2 regions of the Butyricicoccus sp. OF10-2 genome follow, and region 2 is predicted to be linked to the other one. Evidence: predicted binding sites of a transcription regulator. Region 2 holds the regulator's gene; the other holds the start of a gene.
What was found. Region 2 encodes LexA, which represses DNA repair genes until DNA is damaged. Its sites were predicted from a motif close to CNAACANNTGTTNG; they were not measured.

Region 1 (8,750 bases), on a different contig from region 2:
ATCAACAGCCGCTCTACGAGCAGCTCTACCACGCTGTCCGCGCGGACATCATGTCCGGCGCCTTGCCCGGCGGCACGCGCCTGCCGAGCAAACGCCAGCTGGCGGCCAATCTGCGCGTCAGCCAGATCACCGTGGAAACCGCTTACGGTCAGCTTGCCGCCGAAGGCTACATCGCCTCTGCGCCAAGGCGCGGTTACTTTGTGCAGGAGCAGCTTGCCGTGCCGGTCTCCGAGCCACAGGAGCCATTTGCACCGCCTTTGCCGCCGATTTCCGCCTCTGAGGAGACCTATCCTTACGATTTTCGCACGGATTTTGTCGATAACGGCTGCTTTCCGTTCTCCACATGGGCGCGGCTGTCGCGCAGTGTGCTGAGCGAATACTCGAGTGCGCTGCTCCGTGCGACCGACCCATGCGGCGCGGCGGAACTTCGAGAGGAGATCGTGCGCTACCTGCACGACTTCCGCGGCATCAATGTCTCGCCGGACAACATCCTCATCGGCGCAGGCTCGGAGTATCTGATGCACCTTGTCATTCAGCTGCTCGGCCGCGACCGCGTGTACGCGCTCGAGAACCCCGGCTACCGCAAGCTGTATCAGATTTTCGCAGTGAACGGTGTGACCGTGCGTCCGACACCGCTGGACAAGCACGGTCTGCGTGCTGACGCGCTGGCTGCGAGTGACGCATCGGTGGTATACCTTACGCCGTCGCACCATTTCCCGCTGGGCACGGTTATGACGGCTGCCCGCCGACTGGAAATCCTTCGCTGGGCGTCGGAAGCGCCCGACCGCTACATCATCGAGGATGACTACGACAGCGAATTCCGCTATGCCTCACGCCCAATTCCGGCGTTGGGTGAGCTGGACAGGACCGGACGCGTCGTGTACGTCAACACCTTTGCGAAAAGCCTTGCCCCCGGACTGCGCATCGGCTATCTGGTGCTGCCGAATGCGCTGATGGCGCGCTATCGCGAACAGTTTTCGCGGTACTCATCTACCGTGCCGAGCTTTGACCAGTACACGCTGGCGGCCTTCATGCACACCGGCGGCTTCGAGCGGCACATCAGTCGCAGCCGCAAGGTCTATCAGGCACGCCGCGACGCGCTCATGGCCGCACTTGACCGCGAGCTGGCCGACCTGCCGCATGAGGTCTCGCGCTCGGAGGCCGGTCTGCACCTGCTGCTGCACATGCGCAACGGCATGCTCGAGCACGAACTTATTGAGCGTGCAAAGGCGGTCGGTGTGCGTGTTTACCCGCTTTCGGCGTACTATACGCCGCCGGTCAAGCCGCCGCGAGCAACGCTTGTGCTCGGCTATGCCGGTCTGACCGAACAGCAGATCGACGAGGCGGCAAAGCTGCTCAAGCAAGCGTGGACAAAATAAATACAACCCGAAATGCGATAAATTTCTGCGAAAATTTGTAGCACTTCGGGTTTTTGTTTCGTATTACCGGTGAAAGGAGGATGGAGCATGACCGCAAAAACACCCGAACAACTCGTCAGCGTCTACGGCGACATGGTATACCGATTGGCGTATGCGCAGACGCGCAGCCGTCACGACGCGGACGATATTTTTCAGGAGGTCTTTCTCCAGACCGTGCGTAAAAAGCCGGTTTTCGACAGTGTGGAGCACGAAAAGGCATGGCTGCTGCGGGTGACGCTCAACTGCCTGAAAAGCCACTGGCGCATGGCATGGCGGCGGCACGACACACCGCTCGATGATCGCATTCCGTTTCCCGAGCCGGAGGACAGCGCGCTGGATGAAGCGTTGCGGCGGCTGACGCCTAAGTACCGCGCGGCAGTGCATTTATTCTACTGCGAGGGTTACACCGCAGAGGAGATTGCGCGCATGAGCGGGGAAAAACCGTCCACGATACGCACACGGCTGACGCGCGCACGGGCACAGCTGCGCGAATTGATGAAAGGAGAACTGGACGATGGATTTTCACAAGCAGTACCGCGACATGAATGAGAATATCACGCCGAGCGACACACTGGTGCAGCAGACGATCGCCAAAATGGAGAGCGGCAGGCCGCACAGAGCGCGAAAACCGCTCAAGATCATCCTTGCGGTTGCGGCGGCACTGGCCTGCGTGAGCACCGCCGTAGCTGCCAATCAGGAGGCGGTTCTGCGGGTGCTGTACCAAATTGCGCCCGGCATGGCGGAGTACCTGCAGCCGGTCGGGCAGGTCTGCGAGGACCGGGGCGTTAAGCTGGAGGTCGTTTCGGCGGACGTGGAAGGCAGCACGGCAAAGGTTTATTTGTCGCTGACCGATACCACCGGCAGCCTGTTCGGCGATGCCGCGCCGGATATGTACGACAGCTGGCATTTGGATTATCCGCGCTTGGGCAGAACTGCACCGCTGTCCTGCGGCTGCTCGACGGTTGACTACGATCCAAGTACCCACACGGCAACATATTTTCTTCAAATTGACGATTTGGGAGGAGATGTTCCGGCAGGCGCGTTCAAGTTTTCGTTTAACAAGCTGCTGATTGGAAAAGTAGAGCAGGAAGATGTTCCGGTAACGGCGGATTTGTCCGCAGTGACGCAGAATGCACCGACCGAGAACCACGATATCAACGGTCTGAGTGCGTCGGATATCTCGCTGTACGAAACCATGCACGACTATGATTTTCTTGTTCCGCAGGGCACTTTGTGGCAGAGTGAGAATGGGGTATGCGCACTGATTGCTGCCGGATGGCGAAATGGAGAACTGCATTTGCATTATCGCACAGATGGTTCGCTGACGCTGGATAATCACGCAGATTTTTCGACCTTGCACCTTGCGGACGGCACGGAACGGATGTGCGAATACGCGGTATCCTACAAGGATTTTGACAACGATATGGATTACACAGAGTACGTTTTCCCGATGGCATACGAGGATGTTGCCGGCTGTACACTTACCGGTGATATCTACACCGCAAGCGACCTGATGGACGGCAGCTGGGCGGTATCCTTCCGGCTGACGCAGTAACGCAAAAATGAGGACATATCCGGTAGATATGTCCTCATTTTTTATCCTTTTTCTTCACCGAACGCGCGAACATGACTGATTTATCACCGAATTTCTGCCGCAGCGCGTCAACCGTCTGGTCGAGCTTATGCTGACGGTCGCGCTTCTGGATATCCTCGGCGGCGTCAAACAGCGAAAGCTGCTCGCACGACTGATTTTCCGGCAGCAGATTGGCTGCCGTGACCGACAGCAGGCGCACCGGCTTGTCCATCGGCCAGTGTCCGAGCAGCAGCTGCATGGACAGGTCGATGAGCGCACGCGTGGAATTGGTCGGCCGCTCAAGCGTTATTTGACGCGAGCGGTTGTGAAATTCCGGGTCGCGGATGCCGAGCTGCACGGTCTGGCACACCATGCCGCGCTTTCGCAAACGTCTGCCGACATTGTCGCACAGCGCCGTGATGCCCATGCGGCATTCGTCCGCGCCGAGCAGATTGTGCGCGAACGTCATGCTGTTGCCGACCGATTTGACCTCTCGTTCCGCGTAAAACGAGCGCACAGGCTCATCGTCCTCGCCTCTGGCGTAACGCAGCAGAAGATCGCCGTTTTTGCCCAGAATGCTGTGGATAAACGCCGGATCGCAGGCGGCAAGCTCGCCGATCGTGCGTACGCCCAGTTGGTTCAGCCGGTCGCTGGCGCGTTTGCCGACATACAGGAGCGTGTTCGCGGGCAAGGACCACACGCGCTGCTTGAAATTTCGCGCGAAAAGACCGTCGTGCCGTCCGGCTTTTTGTAATCGCTGCCGAGTTTGGCGAACGCGCGGTTGAACGATACGCCGACCGAGATGGTCAGTCCGACCTCCTCGCGCATGCGGCGGCGCAGCTCGTCCGCGATATGCTCACCGGAGCCGAACAGGTGCATCGAGCCGGTGACATCGAGGAAGGATTCATCAATGCCGAACGGATCGACAAGATCGGTGTACTGCAGGTACAGCTCGTTGCACTTGCGCGAAAACTTCACATATTCGCTCCGATGCGGTGCTACCAGCCGTAAATCCGGGCATTTTCGTTTCGCCTGCCAGATGGTCTCGGCGGTTTGTACGCCGAAGGCTTTGGCCTTCTCGTTCTTGGCGAGAATGATGCCGTGGCGGCTCTCCGGATCACCGCAGACGGCGGTCGGTCCGTCGGCAAGCGACGGGTCGAGCAGCGTTTCCACACTCGCGAAAAACGAGTTGCAGTCGCAGTGCAGAATGGTTCGGTCCATCGGTCATCATCTCCTCCCGAACGAATGTTTGCATTGTATAACTGCATTATATCCGAAAAAAATGTGCTTGACAAGTGGGAGAATGAGGTGCATACTGTATTTGCAAGCAAGGGTGCCGTGATGAGCGGCTGAGAGGGCGAGAGCCTAACCTTTTGAACCTGTTGGTTAGCACCATCGTAGGGAAGCTGTCGCATACACTTGAAATTTTAATGCTCCGGTTTTACCGCATGGTGAGACCGGAGCATTTTTTCTTGCGGAAAAGAGGATATTTGCATGAAAGTAAACGGTAAAGAACGTGCCGTTCCCGCAGAGGGCACAGTTCTGGCGCTGCTGAAGGAGCTGGGTCACGACCCGCAGCGTGTGGCTGTCGAGAAGAACGGCACCATCATTCCGCGTGCGCAGTTCGCGGAAGAGAAGCTGACCGATGCAGACCATCTGGAAGTCGTATGCTTCGTGGGCGGCGGCTGATACCCTTCGCACCAACCACAGTTGGTGCGAAGGGGACATACTGCGTAAAACGCGGATATGTCCCAAAGAAATTTGCGCGCTGCGAGCGGCACACACATTTTTTACTGGTATGAAAACAAAGATACAAGCTCCCGGTTTTCAAAAAAATTGCAATGCAATTTCTTCCCGATTAAATGCACGCTGCGCGTGATTACAGGAGAAAAATCATGATTTTAACCAAAGAACAACTGCATGACGCACTGGTGGAACGCCACGGCGCGGATATTCAGGCTAAGCTGGACAAGGCGTGTGTCGGCATTGCGGGTCTGGGCGGGCTTGGCTCCAACCTTGCGATTTTTCTGGCGCGGCTGGGTGTCGGTCATCTCATCCTCGTGGATTTCGATGTGGTGGACATCACCAACCTCAACCGACAGCATTACACGATGAAAGACCTTGGCATCCCGAAAACGCTCGCACTTGTCGAGCAGCTTGAGGCCATCAATCCCTATCTCACCTACGAGACTTACACCGAGCGGGTCGTTCCGTCCAACGTGGAGCGGCTGTTCTCCGGCTGTGATGTGGTCGTAGAGGCGTTCGACAAGCCGGACCAGAAGGCCATGCTGCTCGAGAATCTGCTTACCAGACTGCCGGAAAAGCCGGTCGTATCGGGCAGCGGCATGGCAGGCTACGGCTCAGCGAACCTGATCAAGACCGAAAAACGATTCGGCCATGTGTATCTCTGCGGCGACGGTACAAGCGATGTAGCCGACGGTCTCGGCCTGATGGCGCCGCGCGTAGCGGTCTGCTCGGCACATGAAGGCACGATGGTGCTGCGCCTGCTCATTGGCGAAACGGAGCCGTAAATAGAAAATGGAGAACAGAAGCCGCAGCTTTCATTCTCCGCTCTCCATTATTCTTTCGGCTGATCGGAACCGCAGTGTGCACACTTGACAGCCTTGATCGGAATCTCGCTGCAGCAGAACGGGCAGACCTTGGTGGTCGGCTCTGCGGGTGCTTCCGGCTTTTTGCCGAGCGCAGTCAGCTTATTGACCGCTTTGAGCAGACAGAACAGCACGAACGCCATGATCAAAAAGTTGATGATCGAGGTGATGAATGCACCGTAGCGCAGTTCCACACCGCCGAGGTTCAGCACGAAACCGCTTAAATCGGTGCCGCCGAACAGGCCGAGAATCGGGTTAATGAGGTTATCGGTCAGTGAAGTCACGATGCTGGTGAACGCACCGCCGATGATAACACCGATTGCCATGTCCATCACGTTGCCGCGCAGCGCGAAGACTTTGAATTCTTCGATAAACTTTTTCACTTTTACGTTCCCCTTTCTTATTTATACTATCAGTTTATACGTTTCCCTTAAATGGGTCAAGAAAAAAGGAGTTTTTCACATGAAAGATACACTTGTAATCGGCGGACACGAGTTCCAGTCCCGCTTTATCCTTGGTTCCGGAAAGTATTCGCTCGACCTGATCAACGCTGCCGTGCAGAACGCAGGCGCACAGATCATCACGCTGGCGCTGCGCCGCGCAAATGAGGGCGGCACGGCTAACATCCTCGACTATATTCCGGAGGGCGTAACGCTGCTGCCGAACACCTCGGGTGCCCGCAATGCCGACGAGGCGGTTCGCATTGCGCGTCTGTCGCGTGCGTGCGGCTGCGGCGATTTCGTCAAGATCGAAATCATGCGCGACAGCAAGTACCTGCTGCCGGACAATCAGGAGACCATTCGCGCGACCGAGATTCTCGCAAACGAAGGCTTTGTTGTCATGCCGTATATGTATCCCGATCTGAACGTTGCGCGTGATCTGGTCAACGCGGGCGCGGCCTCCATCATGCCGCTGGCGGCTCCCATCGGCACGAACAAGGGTCTCGCTACCCGCGAGTTCATCAAGATTTTGATTGATGAAATTGATCTGCCGATCATCGTGGACGCAGGCATCGGCCGTCCGTCGCAGGCTTGCGAGGCGATGGAGATGGGCGCGGCAGCTATCATGGCCAACACCGCGATTGCCACCGCAGGCGATATTCCGGCGATGGCTGAGGCGTTCAAGCAGGCGATTGAGGCAGGCCGCACGGCGTACCTTGCCGGTCTGGGCCGCGTCCGTGAGACGGCGTCGGCATCCTCTCCGCTGACCGGTTTCCTGCAGGATTAAGACGGAAAGAGGGATATTTGTCATGGAAAACGAAAAAAACGAAATGATTTCCGCGAAATACATCACTGCTGATACCGATCACATGGAGTATCAGCCGGGCATGGACAACATCGGCTCCGAGGTGCAGGACGAGGTCATTTCCCGCATGAACGCCTATGACGCGGATGCCTATACGGCGGCTGACGTACTGCGTGCGCTTCGCAAGGACGTTCTCTCGCCGGAGGACTTCGGCGCACTGCTGTCTCCCGCGGCGCTGCCGTTCCTTGAACAGATGGCACAGCGCGCACAGGCCGAAACGCGCAAGCATTTCGGCAACTCGGTGCAGATGTTCACGCCGCTGTACATTGCCAATTACTGCGAAAATTACTGCATTTACTGCGGTTTCAACTGTCACAACAAGATTCGCCGTGCCAAGCTGGATATGGACGAGGTCGAGCAGGAGCTGAAGGCCATCGCGGAGACCGGTCTGCAGGAAATCCTCATTCTGACCGGTGAGAGCCGTGCCATGTCGCCGGTATCCTACATCGGTGAAGCCGTTAAGCTGGCGCGCAAGTATTTCCGTGTCATCGGCATCGAGATTTATCCGCTCAACGTGGATGAGTACGCTTATCTGCATGAGTGCGGTGTGGACTACGTTACCGTATTTCAGGAGACCTATGACGACCAGAAGTACAAAACCCTGCACCTCGGCGGTCACAAGCGCATTTTCCCGTACCGCCTGAATGCGCAGGAGCGTGCACTGATGGGCGGCATGCGCGGTGTCGGCTTTGCGGCGCTGCTCGGTCTGTCCGACTTCCGCAAGGATGCGTTTGCGACTGGTCTGCACGCATATCTGCTGCAGCGCAAGTATCCGCACGCAGAGATCGCGTTCTCGTGTCCGCGCCTGCGCCCGATCATCAATAACGATAAGATCAATCCGAGGACGTACACGAGCCGCAGCTGCTGCAGGTCGTTTGTGCATACCGCATCTTCATGCCGTTCGCGTCCATCACTATCTCGACCCGCGAGCGGGCAGGCTTCCGCGATAATATCATCGGCATCGCCGCCACCAAGATTTCCGCAGGCGTAGACGTCGGTATCGGCGGTCACTCCGGCGAGGATAAGGGCGATGAGCAGTTCGAGATTTCGGACGGCCGTTCGGTCGATGAGGTATATAACGCAATCGTAGAGCATAATCTGCAGCCTGTAATGGCAGATTATCTGTACGTTTAACGACTTCTAAGGGGGACTCTGTCCCCTTAGATACCGAAAAAGTTCCATAGAAACTTTTTCGGATAACCCCCTCACCTTTGCACGGCAAAGGTGGTTCGGGACACGCGTCCCAAAGTATAGGGAACAAAGTCCGGCAAAGCTGGACTTTGTTGAAGTATTGTAACGGCGCATTGCGATGCGCCGAGGGGGACGGAGTCCCCCTTAGAACAAGGTTTGTCAGCCGCCGAAGTGCGGCAATCTGCTGAGGACAGAGCGCACCGCATGCCACTGCAGATTTATATGAAAACCGCACTCCGGAAGCAATATAAAAGGCAATCCCGCACAATTAAAGCTGCGGCGCTTTACGGAAATTTTGCGTCCTGATGTTGTTGTGATTTTTTGCAATACACTCGTATTGCTGCAAAACCACGCCTAATCAGTACGCAAAATTTACTCGTAAATCGCTCTTGCTTAATTATGCGGCATTGCCTAATTCAGAAGGAGTATCAGTAAGCCATGAGAAATTATGCAACGCAGATGGATGCCGCAAAGCGCGGTATCGTCACGCCGGAGATCGAAACGGTCGCCAAAAAGGAAAACCGTCCGGTCGAGTTCATCATGGAACGAGTCGCAAAGGGTACGATTGCGATTCCGGCGAACATCAATCACAAAAGCCTGTCCGCAGAAGCGGTCGGCGACGGCACCCGCGTAAAGATCAATGTCAATCTCGGC
Region 2 (8,750 bases):
GGTTCTCTCCTGTTTTTAATTTAGTTAAACGCTTCATCATTTTGTTCGGCGAACATACGCTGCACACGGTCGAGCAGGATGGGATAGCCGGCGAGTGTCGGATCGGCAGCCAGCAGCGCTTCCGCTTCCTCGCGGGCGTTTTGCATGAGCGCAAGGTCAGCCGCCAAATCCGCAACGTGCAGTGCGGGCAGGCCGTGCTGCCGCTGACCGAAAAAGTCACCCGGACCGCGCTGTGCGAGGTCTGCGCGTGCGACCTCGAAGCCGTCACCGGTCCTGCACAGGATGCGCAGGCGCTCCCGCGCGACCTGTCCCTTATCCGCACCGAAGAACACGCAGTACGACTGCCGTGTACCGCGGCCGACACGTCCGCGCAGCTGATGCAGCTGCGACAGACCGAACCGGTCTGCGTCCTCGACCACCATTAGATTGGCGTTCGGCACGTCCACACCGACCTCGATAACCGTCGTTGCAACCAGAATATCGTATTTCTGCGCTGCAAAATCGCGCATGATCTGATCTTTTTCCGCGTTTTTCATCCGTCCGTGCAGCACAGCCACACGTCGGTGCGGAAGCAGCTTCTGCAGGTCTTTTGCGTGCTGTTCCGCACTTTTCAGCTTGGTTTCTGCATTTTCGCTGTCCTCGATGAGCGGACACACGACGTAAGCCTGCCCACCGAGACCGACCTGCTTGTCGATGAAGGCAGTAATACGCTTGCGCATATTTTCGCCCACGGCGTAGGTCTCGACCGGACTTCTTCCGGGCGGGATCTCGTCCAGCACGGACACATCCAGATCGCCGTACATGATGAGTGCGAGCGTGCGCGGAATCGGCGTAGCCGACATGACGAGCACATGCGGCGAGCCGCCTTTCGCGGACAGCGCGGCACGCTGCGCCACACCGAACCGGTGCTGCTCATCCGCGATAACGGCACCCAGCCGGTGGAACTGCACACTCTGCTGAATGAGCGCGTGCGTGCCCACGACCACCTGCGCCGCACCGGTCTCGATGGCGGCCAGTGCCGCACGTTTCTGCGCGGCAGTCATCGAGCCGGTGAGCAGCGTGCACGAGATGCCCAGCTTGTGCAGCATAGGTGCAAGCGTCTCCGCGTGCTGCGCGGCGAGAATTTCGGTCGGCGCCATGAAAGCCGCCTGCCAGCCGTTCTGCGCGGCCAGCGCACACAATCCGGCCGCTACCACTGTCTTGCCCGAGCCGACATCACCCTGCACCAGCCGGTTCATCGGCCGTCCGGAGGCGCAGTCTGCCGCGATCTCCATAATCGCACGCCGCTGTGCGCCGGTCGGTGTAAACGGCAGGGCTTCAAAGAACGAATCCAATCCATTCGAGGTAAAAACAATGCCGGAATCCGCCTTTCGACGCTCCTTCAGCTGCTGCAGGCCGCAGCAGAGCAAAAACAGCTCCTCGAATACCATGCGTCGGCGCGCCTGCGCCACATCGTCCTTGGTTTTCGGTCGGTGAATGGCAGAAAGCGCATCTACTGCGTCCGGCAGGCGGTATTTCGCCCGCAAAAGTTCGGGCAGCGGATCGGGCCATTCACCAGTCAGCGTGTCGAGCGCGGCAGCGGTTACACGCTCAAGATCGCGCTGGGTCAGTCCCGCCGTCAGCGGATAGACCGGCACGATGCGTCCCGGGTGGTCAGCGTCCGGTGCGACCTTCTCCGACTGCGGGGAGACCATCGTGCGGCCGCGTCCATAGCCCTGCACCTTGCCGTAGAACACATACTCCTGTCCGACGCGCAGCTGCGCCGCAGCATACGGATTGTTGAAGTAGGTGACGTTCAGCGTGCCGGTTTCATCGTAAATCGTACACTTGACCAGCGTCAGGCCCTTGCGGATACGGTTGACCTTGGGTTCGGTGCCGACCACAGCGCGCACAGCATACTTGTCCTCCATGCCGATTTCCGCAATCGGCGTGATGTGAGTGCGATCCTCGTAGTCGCGCGGGTAGGTCTCGAGCGCGTCACGAAGCGTGCGGATATGCAGTTTTTCGAGCAGCTTCGCCTTTTTCGGGCCGATGCCCTTGACGAACTGGATGCTGTCATCAACCGATGGCATGAGGATTCTCCTTTGGGAATTTTGATTTGCAAGGCACCCGCTTTACGGGGCGCACGAACCGCGCAGGCGGTTCGCCCATTCTGGGCGGCGCCCTTTTTTCTGCACCAATTGACCGGGGCGCACGAACCGCGCAGACGGTTCGCCCTAACGGGCGGAGCGTTTTTCGCTGAAGTTCAGCGGGAGTTCGCCTACGCGGCGGGCGCATAAGAGGGATGGACACCAAAGGTTTCCACCCCTCTTATGAATCTCCCCGTTTCCTCTTAGCACAGCGAAATTTGCAGAACTGAGACTATAAAGGAACGGCAGAGGATTTTTTCTTCCGCAGGACGACTGATAGCCGTCCATGTATCCGCGTATTCGCAGGGTCAGATACCTTTCTGCTACACATACGGGCAACTCTACGCTGGGTGCGGCATAACAGTGCCGCACCCTGTGTAGCAGCAATCTATCTGTGAACTGCGAACAGGTTGCGAAAGATACGCTGTGGTAACCCGACTGCCGTTCCCCTTTTCGAAGCGGTCGCCGCTCTCTGGTCTGCGCCAGACTAACAAACAAAGGGAAACGGGAGTAAGAGGGTAGAAACCGTAGGTGTCTACCCTCTTGCCCTCGCTGCGGGCGCGGCAAATCCCCCGCTTGATTTCAAGCGAAAAACCTCCCGCCCGTTAGGGCGAACACGCCTGCGGCAGTTCGCGTCCCCCGCTCAGCCGGTACTGAAAAGGCTGCTCTTAATACTCGCGGTAAACCGCCTTCACCACGCCTAAAATCTGGCACCCGGTGCCGTTGATCGGCGGATACGCCGGATTCTCCGGCATGAGCCAGACACCGTCCGGCGTGATGTTGAGCGTCTTGCAGGTGGCCTCATCCTCGAGCAGCGCGATTACGATGTCGCCGTTGCGCGCCTGCACATCCTGCCGGATAATGACCAGATCATCATCCATAATGCCCACGCCGATCATCGAATCGCCGCGAATGCGCAGCGCGTAATACTCGCCGCCGCCCACTGCCGGTTCGAACGGCACATAGCCGATATGCTCCTCCACCGCGAGGATCGGCATACCGGCGGTGACGCGGCCCAGAATCGGCACGCGCGGCACCATGGAAGGGCCGCTGACCGGCGTCAGCGCACGCGATTTATGCTCATTCGGCTCCAGATAACCGGCCTCCTGCAGCTTTTTCAGGTGCGCATGCACGGTGGACGGCGACCGCAGTCCCATCTCTGCACCAATCTCACGCACCGAAGGCGGATAGCCGTGTTCGAGGGAATAACTGCTTATATAATCCAGTATCTGCTGTTGTTTGGCGGAAATCTTCTTCATTTTCGGCACTCCTCGCTGTTTCCGTCGGAACATACGTTCGTAATTTTATCCTTATTATACCGCAATCCGCTGCAATAAGCAAACATTTGTTTGCATTAACCTGCACGAATTTTCCGTGTTAATCGACACTATTCTTTAATTTATCCGGTTTTCTGCCGCCGTGTTGAAAAATAACGCAGTTTCGTCACCGCATTGCTTGTATTTTACATGATTTTGTTATATCATATAAACAGCAAAAGTATTGATTATTGCGGGGCAGACGCATTCTGCCTTAACTCGCAGGGAGGTTTTTATATGACCATCAAGACCGATCTCGGATATATCGACATTACCAACGAGGTGCTGGCCGGCATTGCGGGCTATGCGGCATCCTCCTGCTTCGGTGTCAAAGGCATGACCATCCGCTCCATGTCGGACGGACTGGCACACCTGCTCGGACTGGAAAACCAGTCGCGCGGCGTAAAGGTCACCGAGGCTGTGGACGGCGGTGTCAACATCGACCTGCACATTGCAGTCGAGCACGGCGTGAATATTGCCACCGTCTGCCGCTCTATCATCGGCGAGGTACGCTATCATGTTGAGCGCCTGACCGGTGTGGACGTAAAGAACGTCGATATCTATGTAGAGAGCATCAAGGCGGACTGACACCTATAGGGGACTTCGCAAGTCCCTATATACGGAAGTCAGTTCCGTAGAAACTGACTTCCGATACCCGAACGACGCGCCCCAAGGGCGCTGAGTCGGAGTAACAAAACCCACGCTCATGTCGCGGGTTTTGTTGCGGCATAACGCCGCTGTTTGAATACCGCGGTACAACCGCGGACGTCTGCGGACGGAACCAATGACTCGGATTGCCCTAAGGAAATCCTGTCATGCGGTTACGGTTTGCAAGCAAACCGAAATCTTATTACGCGCAACTGCGCGGTTACTTTTAGGAGAGTTAGATAAATGGCAGATCAGAAAATCAACGGTGCGCTGTACCGGTCCATGGTGATCGAGGGCGCACTCGCCATTGCAGAAAAGAAGGAACAGGCAAACGAACTGAACGTATTCCCGGTACCGGACGGCGATACCGGCACGAATATGTCCATGACGATGGGTTCCGCAATGGCTGAGATGGAAAAGCTCGCCGAGCCGAGCCTCGCCAAAGCAGCGGATGCGACCGCTTCTGCGCTGCTGCGCGGCGCACGCGGCAACTCGGGTGTTATCCTGTCGCTGCTGTTCCGCGGCATGGCGAAAAAGCTGCGCGAGACCGACGAGGCCGACGGCCGCACACTCGCGCTTGCGCTGCGCGAGGGCGTAGACACCGCCTACAAGGCGGTTATGAAGCCCGCTGAGGGCACCATCCTGACCGTATCGCGCGTTGCGGCACAGCACGCGGTCGAGCTGTGTCAGGCCGAGCCGACGCTCACCGCAGAGCAGGTTCTGGCAGCGATCATCGAGCAGGGCCACACCGCACTTGAGGAAACCGTTCATCAGAATCCAGTGCTCGAAAAGGCAGGCGTGGTTGACGCCGGCGGCTTCGGCTTTATCACCATCTTCGAGGGCATGCTGGACGCGCTGCGCGGCATCCACAAGGAACGTGCTGTTGCGGCAGAGCCGACCAAGTCCACCGCAGACTTCGCTGCGATCAACGATGAGGACATCACCTTCACCTACTGCACCGAGTTCATCGCATCCCGCAAGGACAAGGCGCGCAATGTCGCTCGTCTGCGCTCCATTCTGAACGAGATCGGCGACTCGCTGGTGGTTGTCGAGGATGATGATATCGTCAAGGTACACGTTCACACCGACCAGCCGAACAAGGCGCTTGAGGAGGGCCTGAAATTCGGTCCGCTGCTGACCGTTAAAATCGAGAACATGCGTGAGCAGCATACCGCCAAGGTAATTGAGGGCACGGCGGACGCGCCCAAGGAGCGCGTGATCGTTCCCGCAGAGAAGAAGTTTGGCTTTGTAGCCGTTGCTGCCGGTGGGGGTCTCAAAACCCTGTTTACCGACCTCGGCGCGGACGTTGTGGTACAGGGCGGTCAGACCATGAACCCGTCCACCGACGACATTCTGCACGCTGTCGATGCCGTTCCGGCGGAAATCGTTTTCGTGCTGCCGAACAACAAGAATATCATCATGGCTGCCGAGCAGGCGGTTCATCTCTCCGAGGAGAAAAAGGTGATCGTCGTGCCGACTAAGACCATCCCGCAGGGTATTTCGGCCATGCTGGCGGTCGATCCAGAAGCCGAACAGGACAGCGAGCTGGCGCTTGCTATGCTGGACGCGGCAAAGCACGTCCGCAGCGGTCAGGTGACTTACGCGGCCCGCGACAGCGAGTTTGACGGCAAGAAGATCAAGCAGGGTGAGTATCTGTCGCTGTGCGAGGGTAAGCTGTGCGCCAACGGCAAGGAAACCTCGGTCATCAAGAAGCTGGCGCGCGAGATGGTCTCCGACGACAGCGCATTTGCAACCGTTATCTTCGGCGAAGGCGTTACCGAGGAGCAGGCCGCTGAGGTTGAGAACCTGCTGCACAAGGAAAACAAGGAGATGGAGATCAACGTCATCAACGGCGGTCAGCCGGTTTACTACTACATCATTTCGGTGGAGTAAACCATCTCTCTAAGCATAAAAAAGCATCGGAAACTGCGTTTCCGATGCTTTTTTCGTGAAATTTCGTCTGCTGTGATTTACTTTACAAGCTCAGCTGCCATATCGAACATGGTCTGTGCATCCAGACCGGTATCATAGCCGCTGATGAGGTACGTTGCGCCGTCCTGCTCCCAGAGCACGGACTGGAACATCTTATCCTCCACCTCGTCCGAGCCATAATAGCTGATAACGAGTTCGCCGTTCTTCTCCTGCTGCTTTTCCTCGTCGGACTTCTCGTAGTCGTCCGGTACGAAGCGGTAGTGCGCATCGCGATAGGTCAGCGTTATGCCGTTTACCTCGCAGTCGTTGCCGGAACCGGATTCTCCATCTCGTCCTCGGTGAACACGGTGTAGCTCTTGTGCGCGGACAGATTCAGCTCCGCGCCATCCTTCGTGTAGGTCGCGTCCACCTCGGCGATTTTCTCCGTTTCACCCACGCCGTTCCGTGCGGTGGTAGCCACATCAGAGCCGTAGCTGAACGTATACTCGCCAATCTTGTCCGGCAGCGTGAGCACTACACCGGCATCAGCCAGATGCGCCTGCGTGCTCGACAGATCCAGCCGCTGGTCAGACCAGCCCTCACTGAAAATGCCGCCCATGCCGCCTGCCGCAAATGCGCCGGTCACCGCAATCGCAGCGACAGCGGCAACCGCGACAAAGCGTTTGCTCCACAGATGACGCTTGCGTGCCGGTGCATTGTTCAGTGCAAATTTGACGCGCGCCTGCATCGAATCCGGTGCATGCAGCTCATCTGCACACTGATGCAGCATTTCCTTGATTTCGCGTTCCATTTTGATTTCATCCATGATTTGCAGCCTCCTTCGGCTTCCGTTCTTCGGTCAGCGCCTGCCGCAGATGGCGGCGAGCGGAAAAAAGGCGGGATTTCACCGTTCCCTCGGTCACGCCGGTCGCCTGCGCGATCTCACGCACCGAGCGATCATCGAAGTAATACAGCACCACGGTCACGCGGCGTTTTTCGTCCAGTGTGTCGAGGGCGGCGTACAGACGGCGCTGCTCATCCGTCCGCAGCACGGCGGACAGTGCGCTTTCGCTCTCACCTGCATCGAAAAATTCGGATACCGGCGTTTCCCGTTTGGCTTTGCGGCAGTACTTCCATGCCGCGCGCGACAGCGTTCTGAGCAGCCACGGCCGGAATTTGCTGCCGTCCCGCAGGGATTTGATGGACTGTGCACAGGTGACAAAGGCCTCCTGCGCCAGATCCTCGCCGTCCGTCCTGCTGCCGGTGATCAGGCACGCAAGGCGATATGCATCGTCCTTGTAGCGCTCGTACAGCTCGTCGAACGCCTGCATATCGCCGTACTGCATGCGGCTGACAAGCTCTTTATCGTTCATAACTTTCTATCCTTTCCCTGGGTGCGTCTGTATATAAGAGCAGCCACTCCGGATTCGGTTCATTTTATTTTGGGTGAAATCCGCGTCCTTTGACGCACCCGAGTATAAGAGCCGCGAAGCGGCGGGCCGGTTCATTTTTATTTAACGGACACTTTGTACAGTTTTGACGGTTGCGTTTAACGTGTATGTATTCTATACTTAATTTATAAAATCTGGATTGTGCCGCTGTATCGTGTGGTCGCTTGCGAAGCGAACCTAACTCGCCTGCCCGGCGAGGGCACAAGAAGGAGACAACCTGCGGTTTTCTCCTTCTTGTGAATCTTCCTCTTTCCCTTAGAGGGCACGGCGAAAATCGGAGAGACGAGACCGCTCCGAAAAGGGGAACGGCAGAGGATTTTTTCTTCCGTTGGGGAGCACAGTGTGCTCCCATTCCCCTGCCTATACGCAGTGCCAGATACTCTGCTGCTACACATGCGGTTCCGTCTCCGCAGGCGCGACATACCCGTGTCGCGCAACCCTTTGGCACGTTGTAACGGAAGGCACCTGCGAATTTAGGTATTCGCTACAATTTATCTTCGTAGGCCCTGTCTATCATAACACGCTAACGAATTGTGCGGCACTGTCATGCCGCACTCTGCGTTGATTATACCACATGTGTAGCAGAACGGTATCTGACCCTGCGAATATACGGATACATGGACGCGCAAAGCACGTCCTGCGGTAGAGAAAATCCTCTGTCGCGTCCTTATAGTCTCAGTTCACTAATTTTCGCCGTGCTATCCCCAAGGGAAACGGGAGTCCCAAGAGGGTAGAAACCGTAGGTGTCTACCCTTTTGGTTTCCCCGGCGAAACCGCCGCAGTTCTTTCGCTTCACAAGCGACCATCCCCCGTTAGGGGAAAAGAAAGGAAGTGCTTCCATGAATCAGCACCAATTCTTCACAGGAGAAATTTTCGACGCCTACCGCTGGTTTGGCGCTCACATAGAGCAAAACGCTGTCGTTTTCCGTACCTTTGCGCCCAATGCCAGCCGCATTACGCTGACCGGCGCGTGCAACGGCTGGACCGAGACCGATCTGGTACAGGACGGCCGCAGCGGCTTCTGGTCGGTCTCTGTACCGGACGCCCGCGCAGGCCAGTTTTACAAATACCGCATCTACGGCCCGGACGGCTCTGTCACCGAGCACTGCGATCCCTACGGCTTTGCCATGGAGCTGCGGCCTGCCTGCTGCTCGATTATCACCGACCTTGACGAGTACCGCTTCACAGACGAAGCGTGGATGAACAGCCGCACGGCTTCGCCGGACGCACCGCTTAATATCTACGAGATGCACCTCGGCTCGTGGATGCGAAATCCGGACGACGCAAACGGCTGG

Region 1: a site for LexA is predicted at 4,230-4,243, ahead of DXB00_RS16820 (DNA polymerase Y family protein). Genes of this name have one in related genera too.

What each region holds. Positions count from the first base shown of each region.
Region 1 is NZ_QUMC01000001.1:36,737-45,486, forward strand. It holds gene pdxR (MocR-like pyridoxine biosynthesis transcription factor PdxR) at 1-1,379, shown strand, start outside; gene DXB00_RS00185 (RNA polymerase sigma factor) at 1,467-1,967, shown strand; gene DXB00_RS00190 (hypothetical protein) at 1,933-2,973, shown strand; gene DXB00_RS16815 (DNA polymerase Y family protein) at 3,008-3,682, opposite strand; gene DXB00_RS16820 (DNA polymerase Y family protein) at 3,631-4,212, opposite strand; TPP riboswitch at 4,311-4,413, shown strand; gene thiS (sulfur carrier protein ThiS) at 4,486-4,680, shown strand; gene thiF (sulfur carrier protein ThiS adenylyltransferase ThiF) at 4,887-5,522, shown strand; gene mscL (large conductance mechanosensitive channel protein MscL) at 5,570-5,983, opposite strand; gene DXB00_RS00215 (thiazole synthase) at 6,063-6,827, shown strand; partial or broken gene thiH (2-iminoacetate synthase ThiH) at 6,871-8,039, shown strand; gene thiC (phosphomethylpyrimidine synthase ThiC) at 8,535-8,750, shown strand, end outside.
Region 2 is NZ_QUMC01000034.1:4,686-13,435, reverse strand. It holds gene recG (ATP-dependent DNA helicase RecG) at 21-2,072, opposite strand; gene lexA (transcriptional repressor LexA) at 2,798-3,388, opposite strand; gene DXB00_RS14275 (Asp23/Gls24 family envelope stress response protein) at 3,683-4,033, shown strand; gene DXB00_RS14270 (DAK2 domain-containing protein) at 4,337-5,986, shown strand; gene DXB00_RS14265 (hypothetical protein) at 6,318-6,830, opposite strand; gene DXB00_RS14260 (RNA polymerase sigma factor) at 6,823-7,377, opposite strand; gene glgB (1,4-alpha-glucan branching protein GlgB) at 8,295-8,750, shown strand, end outside.